Regions from separate parts of the Streptomyces sp. NPDC026092 genome, predicted to be linked through region 1. Evidence: riboswitches for the same ligand, from Rfam matches in the RefSeq annotation. Region 1 holds a riboswitch; the other holds the start of a gene.
What was found. Region 1 has a riboswitch for cyclic di-AMP ahead of AB0F56_RS29400 (transglycosylase family protein). Riboswitches for the same ligand answer to the same signal wherever they lie in the genome.

Region 2: linked by a shared signal. The riboswitch ahead of AB0F56_RS17190 (NlpC/P60 family protein) and the one ahead of AB0F56_RS29400 (transglycosylase family protein) in region 1 are both predicted to bind cyclic di-AMP.

What each region holds. Positions count from the first base shown of each region.
Region 1 covers NZ_JBEZYN010000022.1:25,954-30,508, forward strand. Annotated here, with positions in the region: gene AB0F56_RS29390 (cytochrome P450) at 1-1,255, shown strand, start outside; gene AB0F56_RS29395 (transglycosylase family protein) at 1,436-2,377, shown strand; cyclic di-AMP (ydaO/yuaA leader) riboswitch at 2,643-2,819, shown strand; gene AB0F56_RS29400 (transglycosylase family protein) at 2,823-3,512, shown strand; gene eno (phosphopyruvate hydratase) at 3,848-4,555, shown strand, end outside.
Region 2 covers NZ_JBEZYN010000009.1:138,603-143,157, forward strand. Annotated here, with positions in the region: gene AB0F56_RS17170 (ATP-binding protein) at 1-385, shown strand, start outside; gene AB0F56_RS17175 (DUF6584 family protein) at 433-960, shown strand; gene AB0F56_RS17180 (LysR family transcriptional regulator) at 1,020-1,925, opposite strand; gene AB0F56_RS17185 (LysE family translocator) at 1,998-2,624, shown strand; gene AB0F56_RS17190 (NlpC/P60 family protein) at 2,690-3,166, opposite strand; cyclic di-AMP (ydaO/yuaA leader) riboswitch at 3,170-3,367, opposite strand; gene AB0F56_RS17195 (hypothetical protein) at 3,682-3,987, opposite strand; gene AB0F56_RS17200 (ATP-dependent Clp protease proteolytic subunit) at 3,995-4,555, opposite strand, start outside.

The DNA of each region.
Region 1 (4,555 bases):
CCCCGCCGAGAACCCCGCCGAGAACCCCGCCCCCGAGCTCTTCACCTGGGAGTTCGCGACCGACCCGTACCCCGCCTACGCCTGGCTGCGCGAGCACGCGCCCGTGCACCGGGCCAAGCTGCCCAGCGGGGTCGAGGCCTGGCTGGTGACGCGGTACGCGGACGCCCGGCAAGCGCTTGCCGACCAGCGGCTCTCGAAGAACCCGGCGCACCACGACGAGCCCGCGCACGCCAAGGGGAAGACGGGGATCCCCGGCGAGCGCAAGGCCGAGCTGATGACGCATCTGCTCAACATCGACCCGCCCGACCACACCCGGCTGCGCCGGCTCGTCTCCAAGGCGTTCACCCCGCGCCGGGTCGCCGAGTTCGCGCCCCGGGTGCAGGAGCTGACGGACCGGCTCATCGACAACTTCGCGGCGAACGGCTCGGCCGACCTCATCCACGAGTTCGCCTTCCCGCTCCCCATCTACGCGATCTGCGACCTGCTCGGGGTGCCCGAGGAGGACCAGGACGACTTCCGGGACTGGGCCGGGATGATGATCCGGCACGGCGGAGGGCCGCGCGGCGGGGTGGCGCGGTCGGTCAAGAAGATGCGCGGCTATCTCGCGGAGCTGATCCACCGCAAGCGGATCGACCCCGGCGACGACCTGATCTCGGGGCTCATCAAGGCCTCCGACCACGGCGAGCACCTCACCGAGAACGAGGCCGCCGCCATGGCCTTCATCCTTCTCTTCGCCGGCTTCGAGACGACCGTGAATCTGGTCGGCAATGGGGTTTATGCCCTGCTTCGTAACCCTGGGCAGCGTGAGCTGCTCCAGGCCTCGCTCGCCGCGGGGGAGCGGGAGCTCCTGGAAACCGGCGTCGAGGAGCTGCTGCGCTACGACGGTCCGGTGGAGCTCGCGACCTGGCGGTACGCCATGGAGCCGCTGACGATCGGCGGCCAGGAGATCCCGGCGGGCGACCCGGTCCTCGTCGTGCTCGCCGCCGCCGACCGCGACCCGGCGCGCTTCGACACGCCCGACACGCTCGATCTGTCCCGGCGCGACAACCAGCACCTCGGCTACGGGCACGGCATCCACTACTGCATCGGCGCGCCACTCGCCCGGCTCGAAGGGCAGATCGCCCTCGCGACACTCCTGACTCGCCTTCCAGACCTGCGACTTGGCGTCGATCCCGATGAATTGCGGTGGCGCGGCGGGCTCATCATGCGCGGCTTGCGCACCCTTCCGGTGGAGTTTGCCCCGGTGAGGAGCTGACGGTCCGTCAAGACTGTGACTTTTACGTGATCTCCGCTGCATCGACTTGTGACTAGCGTTCGAATGCCGCTACGTTCACCGTCACCTCAGCAGTCACGCGAAAGGCAGCTCCGCATGCGCTCCGGGAACGGACGACACCGCAGACCCCGCCAGGCCCCCGCCATCGTTGTCGCCGCAGGCGTGACGGGATCGGCCCTCGCGTTGCCGCTCTTGGCGGCAGGCTCCGCCTCCGCCGCGGACTCCGCCACCTGGGACCGGGTCGCCGAGTGCTCCTCGGGCGGCCAGTGGAGCGCCCACTTCGGCAACGGGCTCTACGGCGGACTGCAGTTCACCCAGGAGAGCTGGGAGCGCCACGGCGGACTGGCGTACGCGACGAGCGCGGACCTCGCCAGCCGAGCCCAGCAGATCGCGGTGGCCGAAAAGGCCCTTGCCGCGGGTGACACCCAGTGGGCCACCTGCGCGCCGATCGCCGGCCTGACCAACGACGGCGCCAAGCCCGACGTCGACCCCGGCCCGTCCGTCAAGCCGTCCGAGCCGACCGGCCCGCGCCCCGAGTCCAACCGCACCTCCGGCCTCCCGGACGGCTCGTCGAAGACCCAGGGCCCCTCCACCCCCTCCGCCGAGGTCTCCACGCCGTCCACGGCGACCCCTGAGACCTCCACCACGCCTGAGACCTCCACCACGCCGACGACGCCCGAGTCGTCGACCTCCCCGTCCGCGCCGGGCACCGGCAAGCACCGGGGCGACGCGGCACCGGAGGAGACGGGTAATACGGACAAGGATCGCGAAACAGGGCGTCACGCCTCGCCGTCTGACGCGCCGACAGTGGACGGCTCCGTCGAGGAGCGCGCGAACCGGGGCAGTGGGGGCGACACGGACAAAACGCCCTCCCAGGGCATTGCCGACGCTATCGGCGCATACACCGTCAAGCCCGGCGACAACCTCACCGAGATCGCCCAGCGCAACGAACTCCCCGGCGGCTGGGGCGCCCTCTACGACGCCAACCGCTCGACCGTGGGCGCCGACCCGGACCTCATCCTCCCTGGCCAGAGCCTCGATCTGACGCTCGGGACCCCTGCGGACAAGACCGCGGACAAGACGGCGGAAACGGACGCGAAGTAGGGGCGGTTCGGGGCTGAATGTCCGGTTCTGCGCAAGTGAGACATGGGTCTCTTCGCCTCAACTGGCATGTCTCGTCCGCGAACTCCGCTTCCGTCACCTCTCACCTGCGTAAACACCTTTCATCCCGAGGCAAGTAGGGGCGTTTTGTCCCTCATGGGCGTCTTTGAACTTCCCCCGGGTCTGTGTCTACGGTCGTGACCGCTCGCCACCGCGGGCCCCGTCGACCGAAACGCCGAATCCTGCCGTCGGCCGATGGGAACAGTCGTCGCGTCAAGCGCCGTAGGCAGGAGCGGGGGACCCAAGGTAAGTGCCGTCCCCGGCCGTTGAGACAGACGGCCGAAGGAACGGCTTGGGGTGAAGCCGCGCGCTAGGTCGCGCGGCCGGGCAACTCACATCGGCCCGAACCCGACAGCTCACCTCGTAGGCGTCGGTGAGGAGAATCTCCATGCTGTTTTCCGCCAAGGGCAAACACCGTCGTCCCTCCAAGGCCACCCGCGCCGTCGCCCTCGCCGGCGTCGCCGGCGTCGCCGTCGCCGCCCCCCTGATGGGCGCCGGCACCGCCTCGGCCGCCACCGTCTCCGAGTGGGACAAGGTCGCCCAGTGCGAGTCCGGCGGCAACTGGTCGATCAACACCGGCAACGGCTACTACGGCGGCCTGCAGTTCTCCAGCTCCACCTGGGCCGCCTTCGGTGGCACCGCGTACGCCGCGAGCGCCGACCAGGCCTCCAAGTCGCAGCAGATCGCCATCGCCGAGAAGGTCCTCGCCGGTCAGGGCAAGGGCGCCTGGCCGAGCTGTGGCGTGGGCCTGTCGGCCGCCTCCCCCGGCGCCGCTCCCGTCGAGGAGAGCGCGCCGAAGCCGGAGCGCAAGGCCGAGCAGCCGACGACCCGCAGCGAGCAGCGGACCGCCCCGAAGGCCGCGCCCAAGGCCGAGTCGAAGAAGACCGTCACCACCCCGACCGGCAAGAAGGTCAAGAAGGGCGACGGCGAGTACAAGGTCGTCTCCGGCGACACCCTGAGCACCATCGCCGCCGCCCACGACGTCAAGGGCGGCTGGGCGAAGCTCTTCGAGCTCAACAAGGACGTCGTCGAGGACGCCGACCTGATCTACCCGGGCCAGCAGCTTCACCTGAAGTGAGCCCGACGGCTCGTGTGAGTCCGGCGGCTCGCGCGGGTCCTACGACCCTCCCGCGGTGACCACCCCGGTCCGGAGCGTTTCTTCCCCCGTGCGCTCCGGGCCGGGGTTCCGCGCTGTCCGGGACCGGTTGGCGTCTCGCCCGACCGGTACCGAGCCGGTTACCGCCGAGTAGTTCTGGGGCCCTTTGGCCCGAGATGCATGCCCTTGGGTCCTTTTTCGTCCCAGGGGGCGGGCGCCCGGCTGGCTGGAGCCCTGGAGCCGGTTAGGCTCTTGTCGCAAGGCCAAAGCGACCCTGCACCGCAAGCGTCACATCTAGCGTCACATCCCAGAAGGAGATGCTCGTGCCGTCCATCGACGTCGTCGTAGCCCGGGAAATCCTGGACTCCCGAGGCAACCCCACGGTCGAGGTCGAGGTCGGCCTCGACGACGGCAGCACCGGCCGTGCTGCCGTTCCGTCCGGTGCCTCCACCGGTGCGTTCGAGGCCATTGAGCTCCGTGACGGAGACAAGAACCGCTACCAGGGCAAGGGCGTCGAGAAGGCCGTCCTCGCCGTGATCGAGCAGATCGGCCCGGAGCTCGTCGGCTACGACGCCACCGAGCAGCGCCTCATCGACCAGGCCATGTTCGACCTGGACGCCACGGACAACAAGGCCTCCCTCGGCGCCAACGCCATCCTCGGCGTCTCCCTCGCCGTCGCGCACGCCGCGTCCGAGGCCTCCGACCTCCCGCTCTTCCGCTACCTCGGCGGCCCGAACGCGCACCTGCTGCCCGTTCCGATGATGAACATCCTGAACGGCGGCTCGCACGCCGACTCCAACGTGGACATCCAGGAGTTCATGATCGCGCCGATCGGCGCGGAGTCCTTCTCCGAGGCCCTGCGCTGGGGCACGGAGGTCTACCACACCCTCAAGTCCGTCCTGAAGACCAAGGGCCTCTCCACCGGCCTCGGCGACGAGGGCGGCTTCGCCCCGAACCTGGACTCCAACCGCGAGGCGCTCGACCTCATCCTGGAGGCCATCAAGCAGGCCGGCTACGTCCCGGGC
Region 2 (4,555 bases), on a different contig from region 1:
CCGGAGATATGTCGCCGACGTCCTCAGCGGCTGGGGGCTCGCGGGCGGCAGCGACACCGCCGACACGGTCCGGCTGATCGTCTCGGAGCTGGCCACCAACGCCGTCCAGCACACCTTCGGCCAGTCGCCCACCTTCACCGTCGACGTCCGCCTGGAGCGCGAGGAGCAGCTCCACATCGGCGTCACCGACAGCCACCCCCGCTGGCCGAAGCGGCTCCCGGCGGCGGTGCAGCAGGACAACGGCCGCGGGATGGTCATCATCCGCATCCTGACGGCCGAGGCGGGCGGCCGCCTCTCGGTCACCCCGACCGACGAGGGCGGCAAGACGGTCTGGATCAACCTCCCCTGGACCGCGACTCCGGCCGCCGCGGCCTCTCCGAACTGAGAGAAACCAGGTCGACGCAGCTCAGAGCGGTAGCCGATGATGCGTCCATGCCCCTGAGAGAGACCCTTGCCCGAGTCGAAGCGGACCTGGCCGCCGGCCGCGTTCCCGTCGCGCGCCAGCGCTTGCGCGGTCTCGTCTCGTCCTTCCCGTACGACCTGACGCTCCGCCGGCGTCTGGCCGAGGTGTACCGGCTCTACGGCGACGCCGCCGAGGCCGGCCGCTGGATGTACCTCGAAGAGGACCGCAGCGCCGACGAGACCGCCGCGTTCGAGGCGCGGTACGGGTCTCCCGGGTGGCGGATGAAGGCCCTCGCCTGGCGCGGTCCCGAGACGACGGCTGCGACCCCCTTCGCGGCGGGGCAACTCGCCGCGGTGCGCACCGCCTGCGCCGAAGAGCTGGGGCACCCCGTCGACTGGGACGACCCCGCCTCCTACCAGGACAGCCTGGAGGACCCGCACGAGGCGCCCTCCGAGCCGTGGTCGGTCCGCGACGTCCTGGCGGGCGTCGGCTGCCTGGTGGGCGCCCTCGCGGTCCTCGGAATCTGGGTGAGCGGAGTCGTCGCCCTCTTCGACTGACACAGGCCACCGGGGCCGGTGAGGGCCGGCCATGGAGGATGCGGCCGGTCGGACGGTCCCTAGGCCCGGGCGAAGCCGCCGCGCAGGAGTGCTCGTAGGGAGGCCGCTGCGGGGCCGGACTCCTCGCCGCGGTGGGCGACCGAGATCGTGCGGCGGAACGAGGTCGGCTCCAGGGCGCGTACCCCCAGGGGCGAAGCCGTCATCGACGCGACCATCTCAGGGACCACCGCCACCCCGAGCCCCGCGCTGACCAGGGCGCACACGAGGGCGTAGCCGGGTGTACGGCAGACGACCGACGGCGTCGCGCCCGCGCGGGCCAGGGCGCCCTCCACGCCTCGGCGCGGGGGGTGGTCCGGGGCGCTGCTGATCAGTGGCTGGCCCGCGAGCTCCGCGATCGGCAACCGGCCCGAACCCTCCGCCAGGACGTGGCCCGGCGCCGTGACCAGGACCAACTCCTCGACCAGCAGCGGCTCCAGCTCGACCCCCGGCGGCAGCGGCGCCGGTTCGGCCGGTTCGTACGTGTGGGTCAGCGCGAGATCCACCTCGCCCGCCGCCACGGCGTGGATCCCGCCCGGCGGTTCGTACTCGGCGACCGTCAGCTCCACGTCCGGGTGGGCTCGGCGGAACGCGCTGAGGACCGGCGGCAGCAGGTGGATGCCCACGGTGGTGAAGGTGCCGACCCGCAGCCGCCCGCCCGACAGGCCGCTCAGCCGGGCCAGCTCATGGCGGGCCCGGTCCATCTCGTCCAGGACCCGGCGCGCCCGGGTGACGAGCAGTTCGCCCGCCGGAGTGAGCCGCGCGCCCCGATGGTGCCGTACGAGCAGCGCGGCCCCCGCCTCTCGCTCCAGCTTGGCGAGCTGCTGCGAGAGGGCGGGCGGGGTGTAGCCGAGCCGGGCGGCGGCCCGGGTGATCGAGCCGTCCTCGGCGACGGCCACAAGCGCCGCGAGCCGCACCAGATCCTGCATTAAGCATTCCTTTTGGCAGACCCATAAAATCCTGTCTACACACTAAAGGCTCTCGGCGGGCACGCTGGGGTCATGGACGGACAGCTGATCGCCTTCATCGGGGTCGCGGCGGGCATGGTGGCCATGCCGGGCGCGGACTTCACCGTCGTCGTGCGCAGCGCTCTCGCCTCGCGCCGGGCCGGGGTCGCCTGCGCGGTGGGCGTGGCGGGCGGGCTCCTGGTGCACACCGCCCTCGCGGTGGCCGGGCTCGCGGCCGTGCTGATCGCCGTACCCGTGCTCTATCGCGCGCTGCAGATCGCCGGCGGCGCGTACGTCCTCTACCTCGGCGTGCAGGCGCTGCGCGGTGCGCTGCGCGCGACGGCGGGCGAGCCGTCGGCGGACGTGGCGGGGGAGCGGGCGGTCGGGCGGGCCGTCCGGCAGGGCTTCCTGACGAACGTCCTCAACCCCAAGGCGCCCGTGCTCTTCCTCAGTCTGCTGCCTCAGTTCGTGCCGGCCGGCGCGGCGGTGCTGCCGCGCACGTTGCTGCTCGCGTCGATCGTGGTGCTGCTGGCCCTGCTCTGGTTCCCGCTGGTGGCCCTCGGCGTGGACCGGCTCGGCCACCGGCTGAGGCGGCCCCGGACGGCCCGGACCGTGCAGGGGGTGACGGGCGGCGTGCTCGCCGCCCTCGGAGTGACGCTGCTGGTGTCCCCAGGGCACTGACCCCGGGGCGAGGGGTGCGGCGGCGCCACCGCACCCCTCGGTCATACGTCGGAGCCGACCGGGCGTCAGCGCACCCGGCCGTAGTAGACCTTGGACGTCCAGATCTTGTCGAGCTTCACCCAGGAACCCTTCTTGGGCGAGTGCCAGATCTTTCCGCTACCCGCGTAGATCCCCACGTGGTACACCCTTCCACCGGAATGGAAGAAGACCAGGTCCCCCTTCTGCCTGCTGGACGCGGAGATGTGCCGGGTCTTGTTGTACTGCTGCTGCGCGGTACGGGGCAGCGACTTGCCCGCCTTCTTGTACGAGTAGAGCGTGAGCCCCGAGCAGTCGAACCGGGACGGTCCCGACGCTCCGTACTTGTAGGGCGATCCCTTCTTCGAAGCCGCGATGTTCAGCGCGTTGCCGGCGTACGACGTCGCGGCCTGGGCCTCCGATGCGGCTCCTGGTGCCAGCATCGTGCCGCCGAGGGCGGCGAGGGTGAGAGCCGAGACGGCTCCGGCCCGGGACAGCAGGGACGGGACATGAATCTGCGCAGTCATGCGCAACCCTTCGTCAGCCGCCTGTGAAGGATGACCTGTCGGGTTCGGGCTGGCGAAGTTGCCCGGCCGCGGCTGCGGCTTCACCCCGAGGAACGGCCTCACTGGCCGGCCGTCCCGTACTGCTCGGGTCCTCCACTCCTGCCGATCCACTCCTGTCGACCAGACATCCGGGACAGCGGCAGGACTCGGCGTCCGCCCGGACCGCCCCGCCGCGGTGGCGGGGGCTTGTCGTCGTGAGGGATCTTGACCCACAACCCGGGCCAAAACCGAGCCGAAACGGCGTTATGTGAGGCTCCTCACGACTGATCCATTCGGGTGGACAGGCATGTTTCGTGATCGTCGGAGGTTTGGCCGACGAGTCCCGGACCAGGGGTGGGACGCCCTGTTCCGCCAGATGTGTACACCCGTTGTGCAACTCACCCCGCACATATGTCGATTCGTCGACTACGCCGAACGGGGGAGCGATTCTGCGGCCGCGCTGCTCCGAGTGGACCTCGACACGACACGGGGGAATGTCAACTCGCCGGTGTCTCCGGGACGGTGACGCGGCCCGATCTACGCTCCCCGTCCAACACCCGCAGCGCACGGGCCAATGTCTCCGCGTGCACCTCGCTCTCGCCGCGCGTATGCATCGCCGTCAGCGCGTCCCGCAGGGCGTTGGCCCGCCCCACCAGCGCCTGAGCCGCGCGCAGCGCCCCATATGTATGCGAAGCCCTGGATGGATTGATGCGGCCCAGCAGGTCGACGACTTCGAGATAGGCGTCGATGAACTCGCCCTCGGCGCGCGTCAGAGCGGGCAGCGGCGGCAGCTCGGGAACCATCGCGCGCTCACCTTCCCCCGGCGCCGCCCGACGCCCCGCGGTTCTGAACGACGTGGTCCACCACGCCGTAGGCGGTCGCGCCCGGCGCGTCGAGGACGGTCGTCCGGTCGATGTCGGTGTCGACACGCTCGAGGTCCTGGCCGGTGTGGGTGACCAGCATCCCGGCCATCATCGCGCGCATCCGGATCAACTCCCGTGCCTGGATGTCGAGATCGCTCGGCTGCCCCTGCAACGGCTCGTCCGTCGCGGGCTGCTGGAGCACCACCCGGGCGCCGGGCAGCGCGAGCCGCTTGCCGGGCGCGCCGGCCGCGAGCAGCACGGCGGCGGTCGAGACGGCCTGCCCGAGACACGTGGTCTCCACGTCGCAGGTGACGACCTGCATCGTGTCGTAGATCGCGGTCATGGCGTTCATCGAGCCGCCGGGGGAGTTGATGTACAGCGAGATGTCCCGGTCCGGATCGGCGTACTCCAGGTGCAGGAGCTGCGCGATCACGTCGTTGGCCGAGGTCTCGTCGATGGGCGTGCCGAGGAAGACGATCCGTTCCTCGAGCAGCTTGGAGTACGGGTC